3 regions of the Rahnella selenatireducens genome follow, and region 3 is predicted to be linked to each of the others. Evidence: predicted binding sites of a transcription regulator. Region 3 holds the regulator's gene; each other region holds the start of a gene.
The links. Region 3 encodes PhoB, which activates phosphate uptake and scavenging genes when phosphate is short. Its sites were predicted from a motif close to CTGTCATAAAACTGNCNNAT; they were not measured.

Region 1 (3,282 bases), on a different contig from region 3:
TCTTCCGGCGAACAATGGTCGTCTGGTCGGTGAAAACATCACGGTTACCGTTCCACAGGGCAGCAGCCTGCCTCTGGAACATTTTGCAGCGCAATACCAGATGGGTTTGAGCAACATGCTTGAAGCCAACCCTGGCGTTGACCCGTTCCTGCCAACTCCGGGCACCGTGCTGACGATCCCTCAGCAGCTGATCCTGCCGGAAACGCCACACGAAGGCATCGTCATTAACAGTGCTGAAATGCGTCTGTATTACTACCCGAAAGGCACCAATACCGTCGTCGTTCTGCCAATCGGTATCGGCGAGCTGGGCAAAGACACCCCGATGAACTGGGTGACGACTGTTCAGCGTAAAAAAGCGGGCCCGACCTGGACCCCGACTGCAAAAATGCATCAGGAATATGCCGCCCGCGGTGAATTCCTGCCAGCCGTCTTCCCTGCCGGCCCGGATAACCCGATGGGTCTGTACGCGCTGTACGTTGGCCGTCTGTATGCGGTTCACGGCACCAACGCCAACTTCGGTATCGGCCTGCGTGTAAGCCACGGTTGTGTGCGTCTGCGTGACGCAGACATCAAATGGCTGTACGACAATGTGCCGCAAGACACCCGCGTTCAGTTCATCAACGAGCCGGTGAAAGCCACCGTTGAGCCGGACGGAAAACGTTATATTGAGATCCACAATCCGCTGTCTTCCAACCAGGAAGAGTTTGATTCCCAGCAGCCGATTCCGATCACGCTGACCGGCAGCGCAAACACCGTTGCATCGTCTCCAACTGTTAACCAGACTGTGGTTCAGCGCGCAATCGAGATGCGTGCAGGTATGCCGGTGCAGATCAACTAACATTGATTGGTTCTTGATTTAGAATGCCCCGAAACAGTTTCGGGGCTTTTTTTTGAGATTTTTTTAGGACTTGCCGTCCTAAGACCTGCGTGTAGGGGCTTGAGCGGGAAAGTTGCGGTTTTTCAATAACTGAGTTCACTTTACGCGCTGCGCCGAAACCGCCAAAGAGGAAGGAGAGCGCCTCCCTCCTCGATCTCCCATGCTTTTTCTCAACCCGCGCTACCGCTGGCTGGCACTGTTTCAGCTGCCGCAGCTATTGCCCAGAAAACTTGCCGCTGCGCGGTTCCCTTACTCGTTTTCGAGCGGCTGGTTTGCTCTTCCCCCTGCGAAGTGGACGGTCGGGAGGAGGTTTAGCAAGCAACAGAGTCGCTAAAAACAACACCCCATCCCGGCCTTCCCCTCGAGATCATCCGAGCTACTAGTCACCTGCCTAAACTGTCATTAAAACGTCATAACTCTGACTTAACCTGCCGGTAACAAAATACAACAATCTGTGTTTTTTTATTTCTGACGGTTTATCAAAAGGAGTTTTGACCATGCAACAACCTCTCTCTCTGCTTGCCCGAGCACTCTCTGCCGCCCTGCTGGTTTCCGCATCCGCCAGCGCTTTCGCCGCCCAGCCGGACGCCCTGACAGACCGCGCAGCAAAAGGCGTGCTGACTGAACCGGGCGGCGCACGTCGTCTGAGCGGTGATCAGACGGCTGCGCTGAAAGCTTCGCTTTCGGATAAAACGGTGAAGAACGTAATCCTGCTGATTGGCGACGGAATGGGAGATTCAGAAATCACCTCCGCACGAAATTATGCCGAAGGCGCAGGCGGTTATTTCAAAGGCATCGATGCCCTGCCGCTCACCGGTCAGTACACGCATTATTCTCTGGATAAAAAGACACACAAACCAAGTTATGTGACAGATTCCGCCGCATCAGCCACCGCCTGGACGACCGGCGTAAAAAGCTATAACGGCGCGATCGGCGTGGACGTAAGCGGTAAAGATCACCAGACCATTCTCGAGATCGCCAAAGCCGCAGGCAAAGCGACCGGCAACGTCTCGACGGCAGAATTGCAGGACGCTACGCCAGCCGCCCAAATTGCGCATGTCACGTCCCGTAAATGCTACGGTCCGGAAGAAACGGCCGAAAAATGCGCCAGCAACGCGCTGGAAAATGGCGGACGCGGTTCCATCACTGAACAGTTACTGCAGGCCCGTGCCGACGTCTCGCTGGGCGGCGGCAAAAAATCCTTCAGTCAGCTGGCGAAAGCCGGAGAATTCAGCGGTAAATCCCTTAAAGACCAGGCGCTGGCACAGGGTTACGTGTGGGTAGAAAACGCCGGCCAGCTCAGCGCCATCACCCAGGCCGACCAGAATAAACCGCTGCTGGGCTTATTCGCCGACGGCAATATGCCGGTACGCTGGCAGGGCCCGAAAGCCACCTATCACGGCAACATCGATAAACCGGCCGTCACCTGCGAAACCAATCCGCAGCGCACCGCAGAGATCCCGACGCTTGCCGCGATGACCGAAAAAGCGATCGACCTGTTGAAAACCAATCAGAACGGTTTCTTCCTGCAAGTGGAAGGCGCGTCGATTGATAAGCAAGATCACGCCGCCAATCCGTGCGGTCAGTTTGGTGAAACGGTAGATCTGGATGAAGCGGTGCAGAAAGCTCTCGAATTTGCCCGTCAGGATGGCAATACGCTGGTGATTGTGACCGCCGACCATGCGCATTCCAGCCAGATTATTGAAGCCGACGCCAAAGCACCCGGCCTCACGCAAACGCTGACCACTAAAGATGGCGCGCCGATGACCATCAGCTACGGGAATTCCGAGGATGACTCGCAGGGTCACACCGGGACTCAGTTGCGGATCGCCGCGTTCGGGCCACACGCCGCGAACGTCGTCGGGCTGACCGACCAGACGGATTTGTTCTATACCATGCGGGAAGCCATGAATATTAAGTAAGCAGGAGGCGGCTGGTTTCTCACTTGCAGTGAGACGCTGTCGGCAGACTGAGAAAGTTTCGGTTTCTCAGTCGCCGTGAGGGCTGGATCGAGAATATTTCGGTTTTTCAATCACAGCTATCGCTCAGCGGCTGGCGCCGAAACCGACCAGAGAGGGGCCGTCCTGACCCTGTCTGGGTCGGTTTCGGCGAAGCGAGTTAAGTGAACGCGGTTATTGAGAAACCGAAACTTTCTCGACCTCTTATTAAAACCACCTTCAGGTCGTAACTGTTATACCTAATTATCACAACACTGTTCCTGTTATACCCACTGCCCTTCATGGTTAAATCCCCTTTCATCATCTGCTTTAAAATAGGTCCTCTCATGTTGGGTTTAGATGCCTTCGAACTGGCTCGTATACAGTTCGCCTTCACCGTTTCTTTCCATATTATTTTTCCTGCTATCACCATCGGGCTGGCCAGTTTTCTGGCAGTGCTTGAAGGGA
Region 2 (3,282 bases), on a different contig from region 3:
GGCTTCCTGCGCCATGTTGCGTAAAGGCTTTAAGCCTTTGCGGATCACAACATAACCGAGTGCGGCAATCAGCAAATAGGCGAACAGCACCGCGCCAATGATTTCCCAACGGAATGTTTCCAGCAGACGCGATTCTTCCGTCATGAAATGCGCGCCGGTAATTTCTACCGTTCTGCCATCCTCAATCTGCACACTTGCACGGGCAAAGCGCACCGGCGTTCCGTCCGGCGCCATCAGGTGATGCACCGTTTTCAGGGTGAGCGGCTGGCCGTCGGCCACAGGCGCAACCGGCGGTAAGATCAGCTGCGAAGGATTAACGTTAATCAACGGAGGCTCGCCTTCGAGACGGAAAGTCAGAATATCGCGCTCATTGCCGAGCATATTTTCAAACAAACCGGGATTACGGCTCAGTTGCGATAGCGGAAATTCATTCGCCAGCAGATGGCGGAAATACTGAACGCGTCCGCTGACCTGATAATCCGCACGGCGCACCAGCTCTTTATCCATCGAATAATAGAGATAAAAACCGACGGCGCTGACCACCAGCGAGGCAATCAGCGCAAACAGCAATGTCGCCCGCAAGGTCAGCGACATCGCTCGTTTTGAGGCGGACGGGCGGGCAGTTTCTTTCATCACGTTAGTCATTGCGCACTTCACAAACGTAGCCAATGCCACGCACGGTATGGATCAGTTTCACCTCAAAGGCGCGATCCACCTTGGCGCGCAGGCGCTTAATCGCCACATCCACAACGTTGGTATCACTGTCAAAATTCATGTCCCAGACCTGCGAGGCGATCATGGTGCGCGACAGCACTTCGCCTTCCCGGCGCATCAGCAGCTCCAGCAACATAAACTCTTTATTGGTCAGCGCGATGGTCTGATCCTGACGGGTCACACGGCGGCGCAGCACATCGAGATTCAGATCGGCGACTGAAAACGTATCGGGTTCGCGTGCCGTCGGGCGGCGCAGTAAGGTGCGGATGCGCAGCACCAGCTCGGTAAATGAAAACGGTTTAATCAGATAATCATCAGCGCCGAGTTCCAGCCCGTGAATGCGATCCTGCACTTCGTCACGCGCCGTCAGAAACAGCACCGGTACATCACTTTTTTTACGCAGCACTTCCATCACCTGCCAGCCATCAAGGCCGGGCAGCATGACGTCGAGGATCACGGTGTCATAGCCCTCTTCCAGCGCCAGAAACAGGCCATCCGCGCCGTTGCGCGCCAGATCCACGCTGTAACCCGCCTCGGTCAGCCCTTTTTTCAGGTAGTCGCCTGTGCTGACATCATCTTCTATCACCAGTATCCGCATTCAGGCCCTCGGCGCCGCAAGACCATTCTCCCAAAGAATGATTCAGAGGAAGTTTATCAGTTTCATCAGACACCTTTGATGACAATTTTGTCATTAAATTGTCATCAACCAATCCCGGTTTATCGTCCACTCTTAATGAAGTTATTCATCACTGGCCGGTTCAGTGATTCATCTAACAGAATGAAATAACGCTAGAAAATGGAGAGTTGATCATGAACACACCTACACGCCTTGCCGGTTTATTACTGGGTTCCCTGCTGATGTGCAGCGGTATGACATCCGCCTTTGCGGCCGATAACGTGATTAAACCGACGCGCGGAACCATTGATTCAGTTAATGACTCATCTGTGCAAATCACCACCCGTCAGGGTGAAAAGCTCGATGTGAAGCTGACTGACCAGACCAAGATCAACGCCGTCACCAAAGGCCAGATCAGTGATATAAAACCCGACAGCTTCATCGGTACCGCCGCAGTTCCTCAGGCTAACGGCACGCTGAAAGCGCTGGAAGTCCACGTCTTTGCGCCAAGCCTGCGCGGCAGCGGTGAAGGCTTTAACCCGTTTGAATCCGCTGACGGGAAAATCAATACCATGACCAACGGTACCGTGGGCAAACTGGTCAACAGCAATGGCCGCACGCTGACCGTGAAGTATCACGATGCTGAGAAAACGGTCGTTGTTCCTGACGACGTTCCTGTGGTTCTGCTGGCGCCGGGCGACCGCAGCCTGCTGAAACCGGGCACTAAAATCGTGCTGTTCGCCATGAAAGATGACAAAGGTGCGCTGGTTGCCCGTGGCATCGCCGCCGGTAAAGACGGCATCGCGCCACCGATGTAATCAGGCTGTTTAACAGGAGATTTACCGTGAAACCTCAGCCCTCTTCAGTTCGAAAACGCAGGATCCATTCCTGGCCGGTGCGTATCAGCCACTGGATTAATCTTCTGGCAATGATTGGCATGGTAATGAGCGGCTGGGGGATTTATAACGCGGATCCCCTGTTTACCTTTACGTTCCCGCAAAACACCACGCTCGGCGGCTGGCTGGGCGGCAACATCGCCTGGCATCTCGCTGTGATGTGGCTGCTGGCGGCTAACGCTCTGTTTTATCTGCTGTGGGGCGTTTTCAGCGGTCATTTTAAACGGGACTTTTTCCCGTTTTCAGCCCGCAGCGTCTGGCGCGATACCCTTCGCGCCCTGACCTTCCATCTGCCCCATAAACTCGGCCAGTACAACGCCGTGCAAAAACTGATGTACAGCGGCGTTCTGTTACTGGGCTTTCTGCTGGTGTTATCGGGTTTATCCATCTGGAAACCGGTGCAGTTCAGCGGGCTGGTGTGGCTGTTCGGCGGGTTCGATATTGCCCGTTATGTGCACTTTTTTGCGATGAGTGGCGTGATGCTGTTTGTGGTCATTCATGTCCTGATGGTGCTGCTGGTGCCGAGAACATTTGTGGCGATGATTACCGGCGGCAAGGCAATGAATAAAGAGGAAGGTGCCGATGAGTGATAAATTACAACGGCCAAAAATCATTCTGGAGCCCGATCAGCGCAAGCAGCTGGTGAATATCCAGCGCCGTTTACTGCTGCGCTCAGGATTAACGCTCGGTGCCGTTTCCATGCTGACCGGCTGTAATTTGCAGGACGGCGACGAAGTCGACAAAGTACTGTGGGCGATGTCGCGCTGGAATGACCGCGTTCAGGGCTGGTTATTTGGCGGGCAGAAGCTGGCGCAAACTTACCGCGCCGACCAGATTACGACACCGTTTCGCTTCAACGCGTATTACCCCGAATACAATGTGCCGGAAATCGACATCCCGAATTACCGGCTGGAAGTGTCCGGGCTGGTGCAAAAGAAAGCCTCGTGGACGCTGGAACAACTTCAGCGCCTGCCGCAGGAAAGCCAGATCACCCGGCTGATTTGCATTGAAGGCTGGAGCGCTATCGGGCAGTGGAAAGGCGTGCCGCTCAAAACA
Region 3 (3,282 bases):
TTTTGCGACGCACTGGGCGCGGTGAATATGCCCGAGTGCTACGTAATCCACCGGCGGAAAGGCCTGCGCCGGGAAGGCGTCGAGCGTGCCTATATAGATGTCGCGCACGGCGTCAGACGTGCTGACGCCGACGGTGGTCAGATGGCCGGTGGCGATAATGGGCAGCGGCACGCCAAGTTCCTGACGTTTAGCCAGCGCGGCCTGATACAGCGCGTCATAATGCGCCGCAATGGCTTCCTGCAAGGCGAGCTGTTTGTCGTTGCCGGACTGCCCGGCCTGGCTGGCAAGCAAATCGCGCGGACGCAAAAACGGAATGGCACACAACACCGCGCCGGGCTGGCCTTCGCGTGTGTTAAGCACCAGAACCTGTTCATCCAGTTTTTCGCCCACGGTGGCGATCACCCGCGTATTCAGGCACGAAAGCAGTTCGCGGGATTCATTGAGCGTGGCGACGGAATCGTGATTTCCGGCCAGCACCACCAGCTGACAGCCGGTTTGTTGTAATTCCACCACGAAGCGGTTATATAACTCGCGGGCGTAACTGGGCGGCGAGCCGGTATCAAAGATGTCCCCGGCGACAATGACGGCGTCCACCTGATGCTGTTGCACCTGACCGGTCAGCCAGCGCAAAAATGCCTGATGTTCAGCGGCGCGGCTTTTGGTAAAAAAGTACTGGCCGAGGTGCCAGTCAGAGGTATGGATCAGGCGCATGAGACTCCCGTGTGAACCCTGTATGACGACAATGGGGCAAAGTATAAACGTCAGCGGGGGAACCTGTCCCCGATAAATCAGACCAATTTCAGCAGGATGGCAGGAATTTACCTGTCATATTTGCCTTAAATGAACCATCATTTTCATTCATAAATCTGTCACAAAACTGACGCATAATGGCGCCCGCAATCAAATAAAAGATCGCTAACCTATTGGCAGGACCTACGATGGCTAGACGTATATTGGTGGTTGAAGACGAAGCTCCAATCCGTGAAATGGTGTGTTTTGTACTGGAACAGAATGGATATCAGGCAGTAGAAGCTGAAGATTTTGATTCAGCGATTGGCCAGTTAGTTGAACCTTACCCTGAACTGATCCTGCTCGACTGGATGTTACCCGGCGGTTCCGGTATTCAGTTTATTAAGCACCTTAAACGTGAAGCGCTGACACGCGAAATTCCGGTGATGATGCTGACCGCCCGCGGTGAAGAAGAAGATCGGGTGCGCGGCCTGGAAGTCGGTGCCGATGATTACATCACCAAACCGTTTTCACCCAAAGAACTGGTTGCCCGTATTAAAGCGGTGATGCGCCGGATTTCGCCAATGGCGGTCGAGGAAGTGATCGACATGCAGGGGCTGAGTCTGGATCCATCGTCTCACCGGGTGATGGCCAACGAGCAGGCGCTCGATATGGGGCCAACCGAATTTAAGTTATTACACTTCTTTATGACCCACTCTGAACGCGTTTACAGCAGGGAACAGTTGCTCAATAACGTGTGGGGCACTAACGTTTATGTGGAAGATCGCACGGTTGACGTGCATATTCGTCGTTTGCGTAAAGCGCTTGAAACCAGCGGACATGACAGAATGATCCAGACTGTTCGTGGTACCGGATATCGTTTCTCAACGCGTTATTGAGTCCCCCACAGCGGAGAATCTGTGTGTTAGAACGTTTGTCATGGAAACGTCTGGCCGGTGAGTTTTTTCTCTTTTGCCTGCCAGCGCTGATCCTCGGAATTTTCGTCGGCCATTTCGGCTGGCTCCTCTTTGCGTCGCTCGTCGCGGCGCTGGGCTGGAATTATTACAACCAGCTTAAACTCTCTCACTGGCTGTGGCTTGACCGCAGCATCACCCCGCCGAACGGGCGCTGGAGCTGGGAACCGCTGTTTTACGGGCTGAACCAGATGCAGGTGCGCAACCGGCGACGTCGTCGTGAATTAGGTCAATTGATCAAACGTTTCCGCAGCGGAGCTGAATCGCTGCCGGATGCAGTGGTTCTGACGACGGAAGAAGGCAATATCTTCTGGTGTAACGGACTGGCGCAGGATCTTCTCGGTTTCCGCTGGCCGGAAGATAACGGGCAGCATATTTTTAACCTGCTGCGTTATCCGGAATTCCGCACCTGGATCCAGACCCGTGACTTCAGCCGTGCCCTGAACCTTCAACTTAATAATGAACATTACGTCGAGTTTCGCGTGATGCCGTATTCCGAGGGGCAGCTTTTGATGGTGGCGCGTGACGTAACGCAGATGCGTCAGCTCGAAGGCGCGCGACGTAACTTCTTTGCCAACGTCAGCCATGAACTTCGTACGCCGCTGACGGTGTTGCAGGGATATCTGGAAATGATGGAAGACGCCAAGCTGGAAGAGCCGTTCCGCACCAAAGCGCTGGATACGATGCAGGAACAGACGCGGCGAATGGACGGGCTGGTGAAACAACTGCTGACTCTTTCGAAAATCGAAGCATCCGCCAATATCGATATGCACGAGAAAGTCGATATTCCGTTGATGCTGAGCATGCTTGAGCGGGAAGTGCAGACGTTGAGCGGTGGGAAACATGAGGTGGTGTTTCGCGTAAACGAAAAGCTTAAAGTCTTTGGCAACGAAGATCAGTTGCGCAGTGCGGTGTCGAATCTGGTGTATAACGCCGTGAATCACACCCCGCCGGGTACACGGATTGAAGTCAGTTGGCAGCAAATCCCGCACGGCGCGCAGTTCCAGATAAGCGACAACGGGCCGGGTATTGCGCCGCAGCACCTACCGCGTCTGACCGAACGTTTTTACCGTGTGGATAAGGCGCGATCACGCCAGACCGGCGGCAGCGGGCTGGGGCTTGCTATCGTGAAACATGCGCTCAGCCACCATAATTCGAAACTCGAAGTTCTCAGCGAAGTCGGCGTCGGCACCCGGTTTATGTTTACTCTGGCACCGAAACTGATTGTTCCTCAGGGGGCAGACTCCCCGGTCTCCGTAAAACCTTAATTTCTGTAATTTCCCTAAAGCCTGTTATCAGCCGATAGCAGGCTTTTTCATTTCTGTTTATGGAGTGAAGTCGCCTCGTGATCATGAATTTATTTCACGTCCCATGAAAATTCCTCTGTTGTAGGTGAACAGGCTGCATGACAGTATGGCCTTAAAGCCGTTTAGACATCCAGATGTCTATAAATAACGCAACGTAATTATTTACTTTGTAAATCATTCGCATTCCGCCAGGGGCGTGATGCCATAAGGAGTTCTCATGCAACGTACCACCCCTCCGTTCCGCGCTGATGTCGTTGGCAGTTTCCTGCGTC

Region 1: a site for PhoB is predicted at 1,274-1,293, ahead of phoA (alkaline phosphatase). Genes of this name have one in related genera too.
Region 2: a site for PhoB is predicted at 1,400-1,419, ahead of ACLBVC_RS07285 (heavy metal response regulator transcription factor). Genes of this name have one in related genera too.

Annotation. Positions count from the first base shown of each region.
Region 1 is NZ_JBKEZJ010000028.1:18,331-21,612, forward strand. Features, by position in the region: gene ACLBVC_RS23870 (L,D-transpeptidase family protein) at 1-838, shown strand, start outside; gene phoA (alkaline phosphatase) at 1,375-2,799, shown strand; gene ACLBVC_RS23880 (cytochrome ubiquinol oxidase subunit I) at 3,162-3,282, shown strand, end outside.
Region 2 is NZ_JBKEZJ010000003.1:340,976-344,257, reverse strand. Features, by position in the region: gene ACLBVC_RS07290 (heavy metal sensor histidine kinase) at 1-645, opposite strand, end outside; gene ACLBVC_RS07285 (heavy metal response regulator transcription factor) at 638-1,312, opposite strand; gene ACLBVC_RS07280 (hypothetical protein) at 1,525-2,148, shown strand; gene ACLBVC_RS07275 (cytochrome b/b6 domain-containing protein) at 2,175-2,816, shown strand; gene ACLBVC_RS07270 (molybdopterin-dependent oxidoreductase) at 2,809-3,282, shown strand, end outside.
Region 3 is NZ_JBKEZJ010000001.1:660,168-663,449, reverse strand. Features, by position in the region: gene sbcD (exonuclease subunit SbcD) at 1-711, opposite strand, end outside; gene phoB (phosphate response regulator transcription factor PhoB) at 939-1,628, shown strand; gene phoR (phosphate regulon sensor histidine kinase PhoR) at 1,652-2,971, shown strand; gene ACLBVC_RS03175 (cobalamin-independent methionine synthase II family protein) at 3,228-3,282, shown strand, end outside.